Regions from separate parts of the Thermoanaerobacterium thermosaccharolyticum DSM 571 genome, predicted to be linked through region 1. Evidence: a T-box and tRNA genes for the amino acid it is inferred to sense, from the RefSeq annotation. Region 1 holds a T-box; the other regions hold tRNA genes.
The links. A T-box is a leader RNA that pairs with one kind of tRNA and senses whether it is charged. The one in region 1 lies ahead of ileS (isoleucine--tRNA ligase), so its partner is inferred to be a tRNA-Ile.
Positions count from the first base shown of each region.

Region 2: it encodes a tRNA-Ile, which carries the amino acid that the T-box ahead of ileS (isoleucine--tRNA ligase) is inferred to sense. The anticodon was not compared.
Region 3: it encodes a tRNA-Ile, which carries the amino acid that the T-box ahead of ileS (isoleucine--tRNA ligase) is inferred to sense. The anticodon was not compared.
Region 4: it encodes a tRNA-Ile, which carries the amino acid that the T-box ahead of ileS (isoleucine--tRNA ligase) is inferred to sense. The anticodon was not compared.

Region 1 is NC_014410.1:1,241,695-1,246,765, reverse strand. It holds gene ileS (isoleucine--tRNA ligase) at 1-1,799, opposite strand, end outside; T-box leader at 1,854-2,062, opposite strand; gene TTHE_RS06080 (TM1266 family iron-only hydrogenase system putative regulator) at 2,107-2,352, opposite strand; gene TTHE_RS06075 (DivIVA domain-containing protein) at 2,342-2,830, opposite strand; gene TTHE_RS06070 (YlmH family RNA-binding protein) at 2,856-3,596, opposite strand; gene TTHE_RS06065 (YggT family protein) at 3,623-3,913, opposite strand; gene TTHE_RS06060 (cell division protein SepF) at 3,930-4,340, opposite strand; gene TTHE_RS06055 (YggS family pyridoxal phosphate-dependent enzyme) at 4,341-5,042, opposite strand; gene TTHE_RS06050 (biotin/lipoyl attachment domain-containing protein) at 5,054-5,071, opposite strand, start outside.
Region 2 is NC_014410.1:2,001,709-2,006,779, reverse strand. It holds gene dnaG (DNA primase) at 1-1,153, shown strand, start outside; gene rpoD (RNA polymerase sigma factor RpoD) at 1,185-2,258, shown strand; tRNA gene TTHE_RS10010 (tRNA-Asn) at 2,310-2,384, shown strand; tRNA gene TTHE_RS10005 (tRNA-Ile) at 2,390-2,465, shown strand; gene TTHE_RS10000 (tRNA (adenine(22)-N(1))-methyltransferase) at 2,518-3,228, shown strand; gene TTHE_RS09995 (Nif3-like dinuclear metal center hexameric protein) at 3,191-4,306, shown strand; RNA gene rnpB (RNase P RNA component class A) at 4,370-4,761, shown strand; gene mnmA (tRNA 2-thiouridine(34) synthase MnmA) at 4,838-5,071, shown strand, end outside.
Region 3 is NC_014410.1:1,786,527-1,791,597, forward strand. It holds gene TTHE_RS08890 (aminopeptidase) at 64-1,467, opposite strand; gene TTHE_RS08895 (response regulator) at 1,536-2,168, opposite strand; partial or broken gene TTHE_RS08900 (sensor histidine kinase) at 2,161-3,308, opposite strand; tRNA gene TTHE_RS08905 (tRNA-Ile) at 3,415-3,488, opposite strand; tRNA gene TTHE_RS08910 (tRNA-Ala) at 3,490-3,565, opposite strand; gene yunB (sporulation protein YunB) at 3,604-4,314, opposite strand; gene TTHE_RS08920 (endonuclease MutS2) at 4,366-5,071, opposite strand, start outside.
Region 4 is NC_014410.1:447,765-452,835, reverse strand. It holds rRNA gene TTHE_RS02345 (23S ribosomal RNA) at 1-1,910, opposite strand, end outside; tRNA gene TTHE_RS02340 (tRNA-Ile) at 1,986-2,062, opposite strand; tRNA gene TTHE_RS02335 (tRNA-Ala) at 2,064-2,139, opposite strand; rRNA gene TTHE_RS02330 (16S ribosomal RNA) at 2,420-3,935, opposite strand; gene rpsI (30S ribosomal protein S9) at 4,288-4,680, opposite strand; gene rplM (50S ribosomal protein L13) at 4,696-5,071, opposite strand, start outside.

The DNA.
Region 1 (5,071 bases):
TTGCGTCCTTCACCGTCTACGACAAATCCATGTGTCAACACGTTTTTATATGGTGCCATTCCTCTTGTGGCAACAGATGTCAGAAGCGATGACTGGAACCATCCTCTATGCTGGTCAGAACCCTCAAGGTATAAATCTGCAGGCCACCTAAGACCTTCAGTAGTTTCTAAAACTGCCACATGGCTTGAACCAGAATCAAACCAAACATCCATTATATCTGTTTCTTTTCTAAACTCTGTAGAGCCACATTCACATTTTGTACCCTTCGGCAATATTTCTTCTGCTGTATACTCATACCAAGCATCAGAGCCTTTTTCACTAAACAATTTTTTAACTGCATTTATTGTATCATCATTAATCAATTCTTTTCCACAATGTTTACAATAGAAAATTGGAATCGGAACACCCCATATCCTCTGCCTCGAGATGCACCAGTCATGTCTATCTCTAACCATATTTGTAATCCTGTCTTCGCCCCATTCAGGAATCCAGTTTACTTTTCTTATTGCATTTAAAGCTTCATCTCTAAACCCATCAACAGAAGCAAACCATTGCTCTGTAGCACGGAATATAACAGGATTTTTGCATCTCCAGCAATGTGGATACGAGTGAGTTAGTGTTTTTGACGCTAATAAAGCATTGACTTTTTCCAAATCCTCTTTTATGACTTTATTGGCATCAGCATAGAATAATCCTTTGTATTTCCCGGCTTTTTCCGTAAAACACCCTTTATCATCAACAGGATTCAAAACTTCAAGTCCATATTTCTGTCCGACTATAAAGTCTTCTTCACCATGGCCTGGTGCAGTATGAACACATCCTGTACCAGCTTCTAATGTCACATGATCACCTAATATAATAAGCGAACTTCTGTCAAATAAAGGATGTTTAGCTCTCATCCCTTCTAAATCTTTGCCTTTAAATGTCGCAATTATCTCACGATTCTCAAGGCCTGTTTCCCTTTCTATATCATCAAGCATGTCTTTCGCCATAATGTAGATTTCTTTTCCATATTTAGCTAGCGCATAATCAAATTCCGGATTTAAACATATAGCAAGGTTGGCAGGTATAGTCCAAGTTGTCGTAGTCCAGATTACAAAATACAAATTATTTAGGTCATCAACAATTCCTTTGAACTTTCCAATATCATCAATTACTCTAAATTTAACATAGATTGAATCTGAGGTCTCATCTGAGTATTCTATTTCAGCTTCTGCTAAAGCTGTTTCGCAGTCAGTACACCAATACACAGGTTTTAATCCCTTGTAGATGTACCCTTTTTTAGCCATTTCACCAAATACTTCTATCTGCTTTGCTTCATATTCTGGTTTTAATGTCAAATAAGGGTTTTGCCAGTCACCTCTGACTCCTAACCTTATAAACTGCGACTTTTGCTTTTCAATTTGTGAAAAGGCAAAATCGCGACAGACCTTTCTAAACTCAACAGGACCTACTTCATTTCTTTTTATGCCCAGTGTTTTTATTGCCTGCTGTTCAATTGGCAAACCGTGGGTATCCCAACCTGGCACATATGGTGCATCAAAGCCTCTCATTGTTTTATATTTTACAATCATATCTTTTAAAACTTTATTCATGGCTGTACCAAGATGTATATCCCCATTGGCATATGGCGGTCCATCATGAAGAATAAATTTTTCCTTCCCCTTATTTTTATTTAATGATTTATGATATATATCCATATCATCCCATTTTTTTAATATCTCCGGCTCTCTTGTAGGCAGATTTGCCTTCATTGGAAAATCTGTCTTAGGCAAATTTAATGTTTTGTTATAATCCATCAGTATACCTCCTATAATTAAATAAAAAACATTAAAAAACAAAAACCTCTCACCCACAGGGACGAGAAGTCGCGGTACCACCCTAATTATTAAGGTCAAGCCTTAATCACTCATCGAATAACGGGTATATCCCGGCTTAGCTTACTAAAATTTCAGCCAGCAGCTTCGAGGTGATATATGTCAAATAAACTTATTGGCTTACACCAACCGCCAACTCTCTTAAAAGTTTAATTTGCATAAATTGTCCTCATCATCGCTTTTCACATTTTAAATAATTATACAATAATTAGAAAAGTACGTCAACATATTAAATAGTAATAGCTGATTTCACTTTGACACCTTCAATGCTTCCAAGCTTCCCAGTTAAAGCTCCAATATCATCTGTCGTTCCGTCAACAATAATAGATATTATTGACACATTTCTTTCTTTATACGGAATACCCATTCTTCCAACAATTATATGAGCATACTCGCTTAAAATACGATTTACTTTCTCAGATGTTAATTCTCTATTTAGAACTAATATACCGATTACAGCAAGCCTATTCCTCATCGTTTTTCTCATCCTGCTCCTCGTCAAAAAATTCTCTATCATCAATCGATAATACAGCCTCTAGTTCTCCTTCAAGAAGAGCCTTAAATTTAGCCTTAAAAATATTAAGCTTTCTTTTCTGATTTTCAAGTTCCGTCCTTATTCTCACAACTTCTTGATTTGCTTTTTGCATAATCTTTTCTGCTTCCTGATGTGCCTGCTGTATAATTAAGTCAGCTTCTTTTTTTGCATTTTGTTTTAAATCTTCTGCAGATTTTTGTGCAACGACTAAAGTATTATTTAGCGTCTTTTCTATATCTGTATAATTTTGCAACTTATCGTTTAAGATGTTAACCCTATCTTTCAGATCCGAATTCTCCTTATACAGTAGCTCATAATCTTCCATCACTTTATCTAAAAATTCATCGACTTCATTTTCATTATATCCCCTGAATGACCGCTTAAATTCCTTGTTATGTATATCCATAGGTGTTAACATATAATTCACTCCTTATATTCTTTTGTTATTTGTATTTTAAAATATGAATATAAATTCTTCCTTTTTTAGTTGTACCAATAATTTCTTCAAATTTAATCCTTCCACGACCCCTTAAAGATACAATATCACCCTCTTTTATTTCAAAAGAAGGCTCTAACTTCGTTTCCCAATTAACTTCGGCCAAACCAGCTTTTATCAATTCAGATGCTTTCGTCCTGGATAATTTAAATCCTGAAGCAATAATGCTGTCTAATCTTATAGATGCAACAGTTGTATTTATATCATCGTATTTTACTTCCGGCTCCATGATTTCATCCAAATTTATTGAGTATACATTAACCCTCTCTTTGCCTATCTTATGTAAATTTATCAAGATATAACTGGCTATATCATTATGAACAACAATATCACAACTCTCTTGTCTTTTTATTATATCGCCAACTTTATCTCTTTTTATACCTAACCCAAGGATGGAGCCTAACACATCTCTATGGGATAATTTCGATAAATCACCGTTTATTCTAATGGCACTTATCGGTGCTTTGTATGCATCTACTGCGTTTCTAAATTTGGGATATATATGTGCTATCTTTCTTTCGGCTGCATCAAATCCGCCAATAAACCCACAATTTATATCGTCAAATTGTGTCATCAACTTTAGCAGTATTTTTTGATCCCTCAAGCTTAAAAAATCGGTATACCTATCTCGTTTATTTTTCTGAACCCATTTTGCTATATCTTCTAGCCTTGCTATACTGTAATCCATATCTTCACCTTTTAAAACTTATTAATTCATATTAATGAAACTATATTAATTATAATTGGCCTTATAATATACTGTATAACCAACATCGCTAATATTGGTGAAAAATCTATCATCATGCTTCGTCCAATCGATGATTTAAATTGTAATCTTCTAAACGGATCCAATATAGGCTCTGTGACTGTAATCACAAATCGTGATATAGGATTACTCATATTTTCCATTCTTAACAAAGATAGTATCACCCTTATTAAGATGAGCCAATTTACAATTTCAAAAAAGTAATTTAGTGTTAACACCAATGCATAATTTGTTGTCAAATCATACCCTCCTTATTTATTTTAGATTAAACATAGAATCTACTTCATCTTGTATATCACCTGCTATATCGAAATTATCTGGCACGATTAAAAATATACTATTAGCGATTTTCTTGATTTCACCATTTAAAGCGAAAATTGCACCACTCAAAAAATCAATAAGTCTTTGAGCATCATTTCTTTCCATGTTTTGAAGATCTATAATTATTGGCTTTTTGTTTTTTATATTATCTAGTATAGTTTGTGCTTGTTCAAAATTCTCTGGCTTTAAAATAATAACTTTTATCTGAGACTGAGTATGTATATTTACTATCTTAGGTTTTTTATCAAACGGTATCTCGTTTTCCACTCTTTCTTCTACACCTTCGTCTTCCGGTTCATCAAACCCGAAAAAGTTCATAAGTTTTTCAATTACTTTAACAGCCATTTATTTTACCTCCATATTATATAATCTTTTCCCAAAAATTCCTGTACCTATACGTACTATATTGGAACCCTCCTCAACAGCAACTGTATAATCATTTGTCATACCCATAGATAAATACTTAAAGTCGACATTTTTTTGATTGATGCTTTTGGCGCAGTCAAATAATTCCTTCATCTTTTTAAAATATGGTCTTACCTGCTCTGGCTCCATAAATGGAGCTACCGTCATCAATCCCCTTATTCTAATATTATCGAAAGATTCGAGACTTTTAATAAAATCCATTACGTTCAAAGGATCAATACCATATTTAGATTCCTCTGATCCTATGTTTACTTCAACAAGGCAATCCATTACAATATTATTACTATGTGCTCTTTTATTAATTTCCTGTGCAAGGTGTATACTATCAAGTGAATGTATCATCTTTACCTTATCAATAATGTACTTTACTTTATTTGTTTGGAGATGACCTATAAAGTGAAACTGAACTTTATCCTTTAAAGCAGGATACTTATCGATTAGCTCTTGGACCTTATTCTCGCCAATATCTGTTATTCCATTGTCTATTGCTTCCTGTATTCTCTCTACATCTACCGTTTTTGTAACAGCCATAATTAAAATATCGTCTGGGTTTCTATTTACTTTTCGTGCATGTACTTCAATGTTATTTTTTATTTCTTCAAGATTCAAACGTATATCCATAAATATCCCTCTTATTTCTTTAAATAATC
Region 2 (5,071 bases), 760 kb from region 1:
ATTTGGCGGTAGAGTGCTTGATAATATGAAACCAAAATATTTAAACACTCCTGAAACTATTGTTTTTAAAAAAGGCAAGACGCTATATGGAATTAATTATGCTAAAAAGACGAGGGAAGATAAATTTATCATCGTTGAAGGATATATGGATGCTATTGCTTTGTATCAAAGTGGAATTGACAATGTTGTTGCGTCATTAGGTACGGCTCTGACTCTAGAGCAAGGTAAACTCATTAAAAAATATAAAAATATAGTTGTCATATCTTACGATGCAGATGAAGCTGGTGTAGAGGCAACAATCAGGGGACTTAATTTATTAGATGAGTTAAACTTAAATGTGAATATCTTAACAGTGCCAAATGGAAAGGATCCTGATGAATACGTAAGAAAAGAAGGTTTTGATGCGTTTAAAAAGCTTCTTGAAAAAACAGACACATTGATAGAGTATAAAATTAAAAAGTATAAGCAGGATTTAGATTTGAATAATCCTGCAGACAGAATCAAATATATCAAAAAGGTATGTAAGGATCTTTCTACAATTAAAGATAAAGTAAAAAGAGATGTATATGTATCAATAGTAGCAAAAGATGCTCAAATACCTGAAAACACTATTAGAGCAGAAATAGATCAATTTGTCAAGGGTTTTGTACAAAATAATAAAAAAATTAGGTATACAGTTGGCAATAATAGGCATAATATTAAATACAGTGGGATAAAAAAGATACCATCCCTTAAGTATTTGATTGCATTGCTGCTAATTGATAATAAACTTTATGATAAGGTAAAAGAAAAGCTGGACATAAATGACATTGACGATGAACTTTTAAAGTCTGTTATAACATTTATTTTTGAAAGGCTTGAAGATGGAGGACATGTAGATATAAAAGACTTAAGCTTTATGTTGGACAATGCTAAATTAAGAGACGAATTTAACGATATATTCGATATACTGTATAGCGAGAAAGAAATTAATGAAAAAATAGTTGATGATTGCATCAGAGAGATAATAAAAGACGATTTAAGCAGGAAGATAGTTCGCATTAAAAAGGAAATCGATGATTCTTATATTGCTGGTGACATTGAAAAAGAGAGAGAACTTTTAGTACAATTACAGAATTATGAAAAGGAGATGCTGAAGTTAAAAAATGGCTGATAAAAAGGTTACCCATAAGGAGGGGACACCCGTGAACAAAGAAAAAGTAAAGAATTCTATAAAAGAACTTATTGATAAAGGCAAAAAAAATGGAATGCTGACTTACAATGAGATAATGAATTCTCTTGAAGATATCGACATGGATGCTGAACAAATCGAGAAAGTCTATGACACATTTGAAAAGTTGGGGATAGAAATTGTAGGAGAAGAGCCTCAGCAGGAAGAATTGATACCTGAAGAGGATTTAGACTTGGATTTATCCATTCCTGAAGGCATTAACATCGATGATCCGGTAAGAATGTACTTAAAGGAGATTGGCAAGATTCCTCTTTTATCTCCTGATGAAGAGATAGAGCTTGCAAAAAGGATAGAAAAAGGAGATGAAGAAGCCAAAAAGAGGCTGACTGAGGCAAATTTAAGGCTTGTAGTTAGTATCGCAAAAAGATATGTAGGAAGAGGTATGCAGTTTCTCGATTTAATACAAGAAGGAAACTTGGGGCTTTTGAAAGCTGTTGAAAAGTTTAATTACAGAAAAGGCTTCAAATTCAGCACATATGCTACATGGTGGATAAGGCAGGCAATAACAAGGGCAATAGCTGATCAGGCTAGAACAATAAGAATCCCTGTTCATATGGTAGAAACTATTAATAAGCTTATAAGAGTTTCAAGACAGCTTTTGCAAGAATTAGGACGTGATCCACTGCCGGAAGAGATTGCTAAAGAAATGGATATGTCGGTAGATAAAGTCAGAGAAATAATGAAAATAGCTCAGGAACCAGTATCATTGGAGACTCCTATTGGTGAAGAAGAAGATAGCCATCTTGGTGATTTTATACCTGATGAAGATGCTCCAGCTCCAGCAGAGGCAGCGGCGTTTACAATGCTAAAGGAGCAGCTTATAGATGTTCTTGACACATTGACTCCTAGAGAAGAAAAAGTATTGAGGTTGAGGTTTGGGTTAGATGACGGCAGAGCAAGGACACTGGAGGAAGTTGGTAAAGAGTTTAATGTTACGAGGGAGAGAATAAGACAGATAGAAGCAAAAGCTTTAAGAAAGTTGAGACACCCAAGCCGCAGCAAAAAGTTGAAAGACTTTTTAGATTAGTTTAATACAGGCTTGACACAAGACAAAAATGTAGTATAATAATTATTGTATTCCTCAGTAGCTCAATGGTGGAGCAACCGGCTGTTAACCGGTAGGTTGTAGGTTCGAGCCCTACCTGAGGAGCCATATTAGGGCCTTTAGCTCAGTTGGTAGAGCGGTCGGCTCATAACCGATTGGTCCGGGGTTCGAGTCCCTGAAGGCCCACCATATAAGATGAAAGGACAGGCATTTGATTAACAAATGCTTTTTATTTTATAAAATGAAGCTGTCAAAGAGATTAAAGTCTATTGTTGAAATGGTACAAGTTCATTCAAAAGTTGCAGATATTGGGACAGATCATGGTTATATACCTGTCTATCTCTATTCAAATGGCATTTCAGACTACATTATTGCATCTGATGTAAAATTAGCTTCCATTAATAAAGCTATTGATGAGATCGAAAGGCACAAGTTGTCAGAAAATATTATTGTACGACTTGGTGATGGATTAAGCGTTGTAAAACCTTACGAAGTCGATACTGCAATAATAGCAGGAATGGGTGGAATACTAATAGCAGATATTTTGGAAAAAGATAAAAATATTGCATCAACGATAAAGAGGTTTATTTTGCAGCCTATGACATCATCAGACCATCTTCGGAGATATATTTATGAAAATGGTTATTCAATTATTGATGAAGACCTTGTTTTCGAAAAAGGTAAATTTTTCGAAATAATAACTGTTGAGCATGGAATTGAAACGGTTGACGATGAGATTTTTTTTGAAATAGGCAAAAAACTCTTTGAAAAGAGTCACCCTTTGCTTAAAGATTATATAAGATATAAGATAGGAAAGTTGAATAAAATAGTTGACGAAGTTTCTAAAAGCAATAATAGTGTCTCTTTAAAAGAGGATATTTTGCATAAAATTAAAAAATATGAGGTGTTATTATATGAGTCTGAAATGCCAGACAATAGCCGGAATGATTGACAAACTTGCACCACATAAGTGTGCAGAAGATTGGGATAACATAGGCCTACTAGTTGGAAATCCTCAAAAAGATGTCTCTACTGTGATGGTAGCCCTTGATGCAACGAAAGAAGTTGTAAAAGAGGCTATATCAAAAGATGTAGACATGATTATCACACATCATCCAATTATATTTAGACCTTTAAAGAACGTACGTACAGATAATCCAGCGGGTGAAATAATAAGCCTATTAGTAAAAGAAGATATCCCAGTTTATTCGGCGCATACTAACTTTGACGCTGCAAAGGGTGGAATGAACGATATTCTTTGCAATATACTTGGTATATACAATGAGGAAATATTGCAGGTTACATACAAAGAAGGATATAAGAAAATCGTCGTGTATGTGCCTATTGGATATGAGGAGATAGTAAAAACCGCTATGTGCAATGCAGGTGCCGGATTTATAGGAAATTACAGTGATTGTACTTTTCAAATATTGGGTACAGGGAGTTTTAGACCATTAGAGGGAACAAATCCTTTCATAGGCGAAATAGGTAAAGTGGAAAATACACAAGAAATAAGGATTGAGACGATTGCTCCAGAAAAATTGGTTAATAGAATAATAAGCGCTATGCTGAAAGTTCATCCATATGAAGAAGTAGCGTATGATATATATCCAGTAGAGACGCTATATAATGAATATGGAATAGGAAGAATAGGATACATAAAAGGTACTACATTAGGAGACCTTGCCAATGATGTAAAAGCGAAGTTAGGACTAAAGAATCTTAGAGTTGTAGGCGATTTGCGAAAGACCATAAATAAAGTGGCTATTTGCGGTGGTAGCGGTGGTAATCTTGTATCAATATCAGCTTTTAAAGGTGCCGATGTTTTGATTACAGGAGATGTTGGATACCATGACGCAATAGATGCTAAACATTTGGGACTATCGATAATCGATGCAGGCCACTTTGGCACTGAGAAGATTTCAGTAAATTTTATTGCAGAATATATAAGAGATGAAGTACAGAAAATGAATATAGATTTGAATGTAATTACAAGCGAAATACAATCTGATCCATTTATATTCATGTAATAATTACCATTTGACAATTAACAGCAATAGTGATATCATGTTAACTCTAGAGAGTAAAATGTACGAGTAAGCCAGATGGTCGCGTACAATATGTACGAGGAAAGTCCGAGCTCCATAGGGCAAGGTGCCGGGTAATACCCGGTGGAGGTGACTCCAAGGAAAGTGCAACAGAGATATACCGCCTGCTATTTATTTTGATATGAATTGTAATTTTATTAAGTACGTTATACATATCGAAATAAGTAGCGGGTAAGGGTGGAAAGGCGAGGTAAGAGCTCACCAGCATCCAGGCGACTGGAATGCTCTGTAAACCCCACCTGGAGCAAGGTAAAATAGGAGGGAATAATAAGTGGCCCGCTTAACCCTCGGGTAAAACCGCTAGAGGTATCAGGCAACTGATATCGTAGATAGATGACCATCTAAAACAGAACTCGGCTTATAGACTTGCTCGTAATTAAAGCAAAGAACTCAATGTCATATGGCATTGGGTTTTTTTCAATAATTAATTTTTAAGAGAGGTTGTAAATCTAAATGATTGAAAGTAATAAGAATATAAAAGTCGTAGTAGGAATGTCTGGTGGAGTTGATTCATCTGTGTCAGCACTGCTTCTTAAAGAGCAGGGATACGATGTAGTCGGGATATTTATGAAAAACTGGGATGAAGAGGATGATTCTGGATACTGTACAGCAGCAGAGGATTATGAGGATGTTGTCAGAGTTTGCGATAAAATTGGCATACCGTATTATTCAATAAATTTTACTCAG
Region 3 (5,071 bases), 540 kb from region 1:
GTTAAATCATGGCTTCGGTACGAGTCTTGAAATAATTAATCTACCGGCTATGCCGGTGGATACTTATTTGCTTAAAAGGAATGATTTATATGCTTTATATCCCATATAGAGGTCAAGCTTCGATGATAATTCATATGGCGAATGCATGCTTAAAAGTGCCACGCCGCAGTCTACAACTTCCATTCCATAATTTGCAGCGTAAAGTGCAACAGTTCCGCCGCCACCAATATCAACTTTTCCAAGTTCTCCTGTCTGCCATACTACATTGTTCTCATTGAAAATCTTCCTTACTTTTGCGACAAATTCGGCATTTGCATCATTTGAACCGCTTTTCCCGCGAGAACCTGTGTATTTCGTTACACATATGCCATTTCCTATGTAAGAAGTATTAAGCTTCTCACTTACATCCGGATACAATGGATCAAATCCTGAATTGACATCTGCTGAAAGCAGTTCTGCATTCCTCATAGCCGTCCTAAGCTTCATGTCTGTGCTTCCCTCTTGCTTCTCCAAGATTTCGGCTATCGCATTTTCAAAGAATCTCGACTGCAATCCAGTATTGCCCATACTTCCAATCTCTTCTTTGTCGGCAAAGATAGCTACAGCAGTCTTCTCAGGATTATTTACGTCTAAAATTGCTCTTAACACATCGTATGCACATATCCTGTCGTCCTGCCCATACGCACCTATCATACTTCTGTCAAAACCTATATCCCTCGGTTTATACGCAGGCACCAGTTCCAGCTCTGCACTTATAAAATCTTCTTCAACTATTCCGTATTTTTCATTTAAAATCTTTAATAAATATGGTTTTACAGAAACGTCTTCGGATAACGGCATATTGCCAACAACTGGATTTAATGCTTCCCCAGATACTACATCGGAAGCTTTTTTCTCCATTTGATCTTTCCCGAGATGTGGCAGCAAATCTGTTATGTACAATATTGGATCATTATCATTTTCCCCCAGCTGGAAAGTAACCTTTTCACCATTTTCCTTTATTACAACGCCATGAAGTGCTAAAGGTATCGTTACCCATTGATATTTTTTGATTCCTCCATAATAATGTGTTTTAAATAAAGCCAAACCACTGTCTTCATACAATGGATTCGGTTTTAAGTCAATCCGAGGTGAATCTATATGAGCAGCTGTAGCTTTAAAACCATTACGTACAGAATCCTTACCGATAACAGCCATAACAACTGATTTGCCCTTGTTGTTATAGTAAATCCTACTGCCAGGTTTTAAATTAGTTGCCGTTTCAATATTTATAAAACCATTTTCTTCAGCAACCTTTATTATTCTGTCAGCAACTTCTCTTTCTGTCTTGCATTCTCCTATAAATGTTTTATAATCTTCTGCAAATTCAAATATCTTTTCCCTTTCTTCATCGCTTACCTTAAGCCATCCATTTTTGCTTTTGTATCCCAATTTCTTCTCAATCTCTTTTAACTCGCCACTCTCCATTTCTCACGCCTCCTAAATATTTTAAATTACATATTAACTATAAAATATTTTTAGATTAAAAGCAAATTTTATGTATGCATATTATACATGTTGTTATTTTTTAATAAATATATAGCAGCCTGTGTTCTATCTTTAACATCCAGCTTCCTAAATATATTGTATACATGATTTTTAACTGTTTTTTCGCTTAAGAATAATTTATCTGCTATCTCTTTATTGCTATACCCTTCCGCAATCAAACTCAATATCTGCATTTCCCTATCAGTAAGCTCTTTTTTGCATTCATCTGTATCTAAATTTTCAATCTCACTTACCAATGAAGGGTGTATGTAAACACCTCCATTTGATATTGTTCTAATTGCTTTAATTAGCTCATCTGAATCAGCGTCTTTTAAGATGTAGCCTTCAACTCCAATTTTTAATGCTTCCATCAAATATTCCTTGTCATTGTAAATTGTTAGAAACATTATTTTGTTCTTTGGGTTGTCGTTTTTAAGCATCTTTGCAGCTTTAATGCCATTAATATTGGGCATGTTTATATCCATCAATATTATGTCTGGAGAAATTTTTTTAGCAATTTCATATGCTTCTTCACCATCAGATGCCTGATATATGACTTTCATATCTTCTTCTAATTCTATGATTTGCTTCAATCCCTGGCGCAAAAGCACATGATCGTCAGCAATCAAAATATTAATCACTGTTTTTATCACCACCTAGCGGAATAGAAATATAAATTTGAGTTCCTTCGTTTGGCGAGCTGTTTATCTCAAATTGCCCGTTTAATATTTGAACCCTCTCCCTCATCCCTAAAAGTCCAAATTTATTGTCTGCTGATGCTTTTTCAAAACCTATGCCATCATCTTTAATGATTATGCTTACAAACCGATCCCCAAACTCCAATTTTATAATAGCATTTTTGCCTTTGAATGCTTTTTTATGTTTGTCAAGGCTTCCTGTATAACTCTGAAACAAGTTATTTCAATTTCAGGTTTTAATCTTTTATGTTCTGACAGAGCGACAAAATCAACATTTATCCCTGTCTCACTTATAAAATTGTTTATGTACTTTGAAACGGCAGGTATTAATCCCAGGTCATCAAGAATAGATGGTCTTAAATCGTATATGATCTTTCTGACTTCTCTCAATGAATAGTGTGCAATGTCTTTTAGGTTTTTAAGCTCTCCCTTTGCTTTTTCTGCATCTTTACTGATAAGTTTTTCACATAATTCGGCCTTTAAGATTACATTTGCCATAGATTGTGCCGGACCATCATGTATCTCCCTGGCTATCCTTTTCCTCTCCTCCTCCTGCGCTTCAATTATGCGGATATTCAAAAGCTGCCTGTCTTTTAGCTCTTCATATTGGTTGTGAAGCTTTGTCAAATCTCCAGTTAAATAATCCAGTGCGACGCCAATCTGAGTAGAAAGCTTCTCTGCCTTTTCAACTATTCCTCTGTATTCTATAAGCTTTCTCTCCAATTCATTTCTTCTCGTTATTAAATCTTTCTCCTCTCGCCTTTTTAAAATAAGCTCAACTTGAATTTCCTTCGCTTCTTCATATGCTTCTTTGATGGCGTCTTCACTTATGTTTCCAAATCTTTGACTTACATAAGCCAACTTTAACTTAGAGCTTTTTTCTTTCCTTTCCAAAAGCTCCACTTCCTTTATGACTGATCTTACTTTTACTTTTAATTCGTTTATTTGCTCTTCCAATTCATGATACTCGTTTCTGGTCTTCTCCAATATTTCCGAAATCTGTTCTTTGCTGCTACCTATAACTTCTATGGTTTTCTCCACTATGTTATCGAGCTTTTTATCATATTCAAACTTGGAAGCCATGTTTACACCTCAAAGACAAATTTTATTTATCTTATTCGACAAAAAATTTCTAATTCCTTCATTTTTGTATTAAGACATAAAAAAAAGACCCGCTAGGGTTCATAAATGGGCTTAGATGGACTTGAACCATCGACCTCACGCTTATCAGGCGTGCGCTCTTACCGCCTGAGCTACAAGCCCATGGTGGAGATGAGGAGATTCGAACTCCTGACCCCCTGCTTGCAAGGCAGGTGCTCTCCCAACTGAGCTACACCCCCGTCAAACAATTATTATTATACCATATATTATAATGTTGTCAATTACTTTCTATGTTAATTTTTGAATCACCATTTGGAACAGGCACAGTATATTTATTGCCATTTACATCTACATAACTTGCAGGTACATCGCCTACAATAATGCTATCAGCGATAGGCATGTGGGTTGAAACCTGTATTTGCTTCGATGCAAGAGGTGCGATGATTTGAATATTTGTCTTTATGTAAAGATATATTATGTGCCTTGTCTGATTTATTCCAGCAGGTTCAAAACTTGATTGAAAATCTAAGTATACAGATCCTATAGGAAGCAGTCCAACCTTTATTCTAGGCCCTGTATTGGCAAATATATCTTTTGATATTAGACTGCCAAGAGGCAGCTTCACATATACTGATCCTATACTGTTTAGGTTATCTTGAACAGCCTGAGTAATCTTTGTAGACAATATGTTCATCTCTATTGTATTTGCTTGAAGCATAGAGACTTTACCGTTTTTGTCGGTTCTCACATTGATAAGGTCATTATACTGAATTCCTTTCAAGACTTTTTCGTTGATGGATTTATTAATTGATTTTACTGCAACTTCCTGTGCTACAGTCTCGCTAGCTTTAAGAAGCGCAGGTCTTAGCCTGTACGCCACAAATGAATATATAATAGATATTAAAAAAAATATCAGAAAAATGTATATGTAATTTTTATTTATTTCATATAATTTAAGTCTTCTTCTTCCCCATCTTTTTCTCCTCATATAGAAAAACACCTCCTCTATATTTTATGATAGATGAGGTGTTTTGGTTACTCATTTTTCTTTTAATTCTACTATTGTTACACCATCTTCTCCTTCGCCGTATCTTCCCAGTCTAAAAGATTTGACATGCTTATTCATTTTAAGAAGTCTAGCGATACCGCTTCGTAATATACCCGTCCCCTTGCCATGTATTACTGTAACCTGCTTAAGACCAGCGAGATAAGCATCGTCCAGGTATTTTTCCACTTCTATCTCAGCTTCTTCCAGCGTTTTGCCACGGAGATCTATTGATGTTGATATGTTGGAAGATTTTTCATTAATATATGTAGCAAAGCCTTTCTCTAATTTTTTTTCTTCATCTGATTCAGCTTCTCTTAAATTGCTTATATGAACATTCATCTTTAGTATTCCTGCCTGGATTTTTACATTTCCATCTTTATCCGGCTCAGACAATGCTGTCCCAGTTTGATCAAGCGGTACAATATAAAACGTCTGTCCAGGCATAACTTTTTTGGGTATTTTTTTATATACAGGAACTTCTGACTTTTTAAGGCTTTCTTCCATTTCACTTATATTTTCTTTAAGCTTCTTTCTCGCTTCTTCTATAAGTTTATTTTTCTTATCAGATTTTTCAGCCTCTCTTAGCTTTGCAATAATTTCGTCTGCGGTAGATTTCGTATTCTCTAATATCTTTCTTGCTTTTTCCCTTGCTTTTTCTATGATCCTGTCTCTTTCTGCTTCAGTCTGTCTTCTCTTT
Region 4 (5,071 bases), 790 kb from region 1:
GATTTCCTCCTGACCCTTCCCCTTAACCTTCCAGCACCGGGCAGGCGTCAGCTCCTATACTTCGTCTTTCGACTTAGCAGAAACCTGTGTTTTTGGTAAACAGTCGCTTGGGCCTCTTCTCTGCGGCCTTTCGGCACTCCTTCTCCCGAAGTTACGGAGTCTTTTTGCCGAGTTCCTTAATGAGGGTTCTCCCGCTCGTCTTTGGATTCTCTCCTCGCCTACCTGTGTCGGTTTCTGGTACGGGCACCTCTATCCTCGATAGCAACTTTTCTTGGCAGCCCCTTCGAAACTTCGCCTTTCGGCTCCCCTTCACAGCTCTTATGAGCTTTGGTACTTCACTCAAAGCTCTTTTCGTCGCTGCTTGGACGTGCTCTACCAACCGCACGCTTTTCTTATCTCGCTGCGTCCTTGCTTCTCTTTTGACGGATTTCGGTGGTACCGGATTTATTACCGGTTGTCCATCGCCTACGCTTTCGCCTCGGCTTAGGTCCCGACTTACCCTGGGCGGATTATCCTTCCCCAGGAAACCTTAGGCTTTCGACGGTAAGGTTTCTCGCCTTACTCTCGTTACTTATACCGGCATTCTCTCTACTGTACTGTCCAGATTCGCTTACGCTTATCCTTCGCCCTGTACAGTACGCTCCCCTACCATTCTTTCGAATCCGTAGCTTCGGTGGCATGTTTTAGCCCCGTTTATTTTCGGCGCGGGATTTCTCGACCAGTGAGCTATTACGCACTCTTTGAATGTATGGCTGCTTCTAAGCCAACATCCTGGTTGTCTTGGAAATCCTACTTCCTTTCCCACTTAACATGCTCTTTGGGACCTTAGCTGTCGGTCTGGGCTGTTTCCCTTTTGACCACGGATCTTATCACTCGTAGTCTGACTCCCAGGGTTCTCAATATGGCATTCGGAGTTTGATAGGGTTCGGTAACCTTTTTGGCCCCTAGTCCATTCAGTGCTCTACCTCCATATTTACCCCCCCTGAGGCTAGCCCTAAAGCTATTTCGGGGAGAACCAGCTATCTCCGAGCTCGATTGGAATTTCTCCGCTACCCACAATTCATCCCATGACTTTTCAACGTCAACGTGGTTCGGGCCTCCACCAGATCTTACTCCGGCTTCACCCTGATCATGGGTAGGTCGCACGGTTTCGGGTCTATGATATGCAACTTTCGCCCTCTTAAGACTCGCTTTCGCTTCGGCTCCGCTTTCGCTTAACCTCGCTGCATATCTATAACTCGCCGGTCCGTTCTACAAAAAGTACGTGGTCGTCCGGCTCTCAACTGGACACGCTAGTTCTTTTTTTCTTCTCTCTAACATGTTCAGTTGAGTGCCGGACTTCCACTGCTTGTGGACATATGGTTTCAGGTTCTCTTTCACTCCCCTCCCGGGGTTCTTTTCACCTTTCCCTCACGGTACTTTGCGCTATCGGTCACTTAGGAGTATTTAGCCTTGGGAGATGGTCCTCCCGTCTTCCCACCGGGTTGCCTATCCTGTGGTACTCTGGATCCCACTCGGTATATTTCGCTTACGCCTACAGGGCTTTCACCTTCTTTGGCCTGCCTTCCCAGGTCTGTTCGGCTTCACTCCATATACCTTCTCGTGGTCCTAAACCCCATCACCTGCGGTGATGGTTTGGGCTCTTTCCTTTTCGCTCGCCGCTACTTAGGAAATCGACTTTTTCTTTCTTCTCCTCGCGCTACTTAGATGTTTCAGTTCACGCGGTGTCCCCTCCTCATGGCTATGTGTTCACCATGGGATGCTTAAGTATTACCTTAAGCGGGTTTCCCCATTCGGAGATCTCCGGATCTACGTCTGCTTGCGACTCCCCGGAGCGTTTCGCCGCTCGCTGCGTCCTTCTTCGGCTCTAAGTGCCTAGGCATCCACCATACGCCCTTTGTAACTTGACCTATTTCGGTTTATTGTAACTCGTTTTTCTCGTTACCCTTTTTTCGCATTGTGCAGTTTTCAAGGTTCACTTATCATGGTGGGCTTAGATGGACTCGAACCATCGACCTCACGCTTATCAGGCGTGCGCTCTGACCACCTGAGCTATAAGCCCATGGTGGAGATGAGGAGATTCGAACTCCTGACCCCCTGCTTGCAAGGCAGGTGCTCTCCCAACTGAGCTACACCCCCATGACCATGCTGAGGTTTAACCCTCAAAACTGAACAGTGAGATATTCGTATTTATTTTATCGCTCACATAGGCTCCGTGTTCTATGTGTCTTCGATTCTTTCAGCTCGTTTCGCTAACGGCACTTAACGACGTCCTGTCGTAGTGCCTCTCGCGTGGTCCTTCACGCTCGCACGCTTCACTCGCTTCATTCATCGGACACATTTCGAACACTTCGCTATATGTTCGCTCTTAAAATAAATACTCTTTTCTTTATTCTTAATCGTAGGATTTGCTCCTTAGAAAGGAGGTGATCCAGCCGCACCTTCCGATACGGCTACCTTGTTACGACTTCACCCCAATCATTTACCCCACCTTCGGCAGCTCCTCCCTTTCGGTTAGGTCACTGACTTCGGGTGTTGTAAACTCTCGTGGTGTGACGGGCGGTGTGTACAAGGCCCGGGAACGTATTCACCGCGGCATGCTGATCCGCGATTACTAGCAACTCCGTCTTCATGCAGGCGGGTTGCAGCCTGCAATCTGAACTGGGACCTGTTTTCTGGGATTCGCTCCGGATCGCTCCTTCGCTGCCCTCTGTTCAGGCCATTGTAGCACGTGTGTAGCCCAGGGCATAAAGGGCATGATGATTTGACGTCATCCCCGCCTTCCTCCGTGTTTTCCACGGCAGTCTCGGTAGAGTCCCCGTCTTTACGCTGGTAACTACCAACAGGGGTTGCGCTCGTTGCGGGACTTAACCCAACATCTCACGACACGAGCTGACGACAACCATGCACCACCTGTCTCACAGCTCCTCTTACGAGGCACTCAAGTATTTCTACTCGATTCTGTGGATGTCAAGCCCTGGTAAGGTTCTTCGCGTTGCTTCGAATTAAACCACATGCTCCGCTGCTTGTGCGGGCCCCCGTCAATTCCTTTGAGTTTCAACCTTGCGGCCGTACTCCCCAGGCGGGATACTTATTGCGTTAACTCCGGCACGGATTATACTAACCCACACCTAGTATCCATCGTTTACGGCGTGGACTACCAGGGTATCTAATCCTGTTTGCTCCCCACGCTTTCGCACCTCAGCGTCAGTTCAAGTCCAGAGAGCCGCTTTCGCCACTGGTATTCTTCCTGATCTCTACGCATTTCACCGCTACACCAGGAATTCCGCTCTCCTCTCCTTGACTCAAGCTATTTAGTTTCAGATGCATACCCTCGGTTGAGCCCAGGTTTTTCACATCTGACTTTTATAGCCGCCTACGTGCTCTTTACGCCCAGTAATTCCGGACAACGCTCGCCCCCTACGTATTACCGCGGCTGCTGGCACGTAGTTAGCCGGGGCTTTCGTATGGTACCGTCATTTCTTTCTTCCCATACTATTGAGCTTTACGACCCGAAGGCCTTCTTCACTCACGCGGCGTCGCTGTGTCAGGGTTTCCCCCATTGCACAATATTCCCCACTGCTGCCTCCCGTAGGAGTCTGGACCGTGTCTCAGTTCCAGTGTGGCCGTTCACCCTCTCAGGCCGGCTACCCATCGTCGCCTTGGTGGGCCGTTACCCTCACCAACTAGCTAATGGGACGCGGACTCCTCCTATAGCGGATTTCCTCCTTTCTTCGAAAAGCGATGCCGCTTCTCGACATTATCCGGTATTAGCACCCCTTTCGAGGTGTTATCCCAGTCTACAGGGTAGATTGTCCACGCGTTACTCACCCGTCCGCCGCTAAGTTCGTACCGTAGTACTCCCTTCGCTCGACTTGCATGTGTTAGGCACGCCGCCAGCGTTCGTCCTGAGCCAGGATCAAACTCTCATGTTCATATCCTTTGCTCTTCTTACTCTTACTGGCTTTATCTCACTGTTCGGTTTTCAAGGTTCAATCTCGCGTCAAGCGACATTGTCTATATTACCACATTTATTTCTCTCTGTCAAGTGCTTTTTACTACTAATTCCTTATGTTGCACTCGCAGTGACAGGTAATAATATATCACATTAAGCAGTTTATATCAAATTTTTCTTATCTTTAAATAATCCGTTTATCAGTTATTAGGTCAATTTATTTTTAAAATTCGCTAATTTACTGCCTTTTACTCGGTTATTTTATGTCACATTCACATTCTCAACGAGTCAATAAATAACTTATGTAAAAAAGAGCGCATATAACGCTCTTTTTATCTCTTAGAAAATTGCGGTGCTTTTCTTGCTTTTTTGAGACCGTATTTCTTTCTTTCTTTCATTCTTGGATCTCTTGTCACAAAACCAGCTTTCTTAAGAATTGGCCTTAATTCATTGTCAGCTTTCATTAATGCTCTAGTAATGCCTAATCTTATAGCACCAGCTTGGCCTGATAAGCCACCACCCTCAACTTTTGCAATCACATCAAACTTATCAATATTTTCAGTCAGTATAAGCGGTTGTTTAACTGTATACTTCAAAGTATCTAATCCAAAATACTCATCAAGTGGTCTCCCATTTATTATTATGTTGCCTTTCCCCTGCATTAATCTAACACGTGCAACAGAAGTTTTCCTTCTGCCTGTACCAAAAAATTGGATCGTAGCCATTCCTTATTTCCCTCCTTATATGTCAAGTTTTTCTGGTTTTTGTGCTATATGTTTATGTTCAGGGCCTGTATAAACTTTGAGTTTTTTTATCATATGTCTCCCCAATTTATTTTTAGGAAGCATTCCTCTAACTGCTCTGATAATCGCTTTCTCCGGCTTTGTCCTCATCAATGTCTTGTACTGTATCAATTTTAGTCCACCTGGATGTCCTGTGTAATACTTAAAGTACTTTTGCTCTAATTTTTTGCCTGTTAAAACAACTTTATCTGCATTGATTATAATAACATAATCACCCGTATCAACACTCGGCGAATAAATAGGTTTATTTTTACCAGACAAAATCTTTGCTACTTGGCTAGCTAACCTGCCTAATACTTTTCCTTCGGCATCT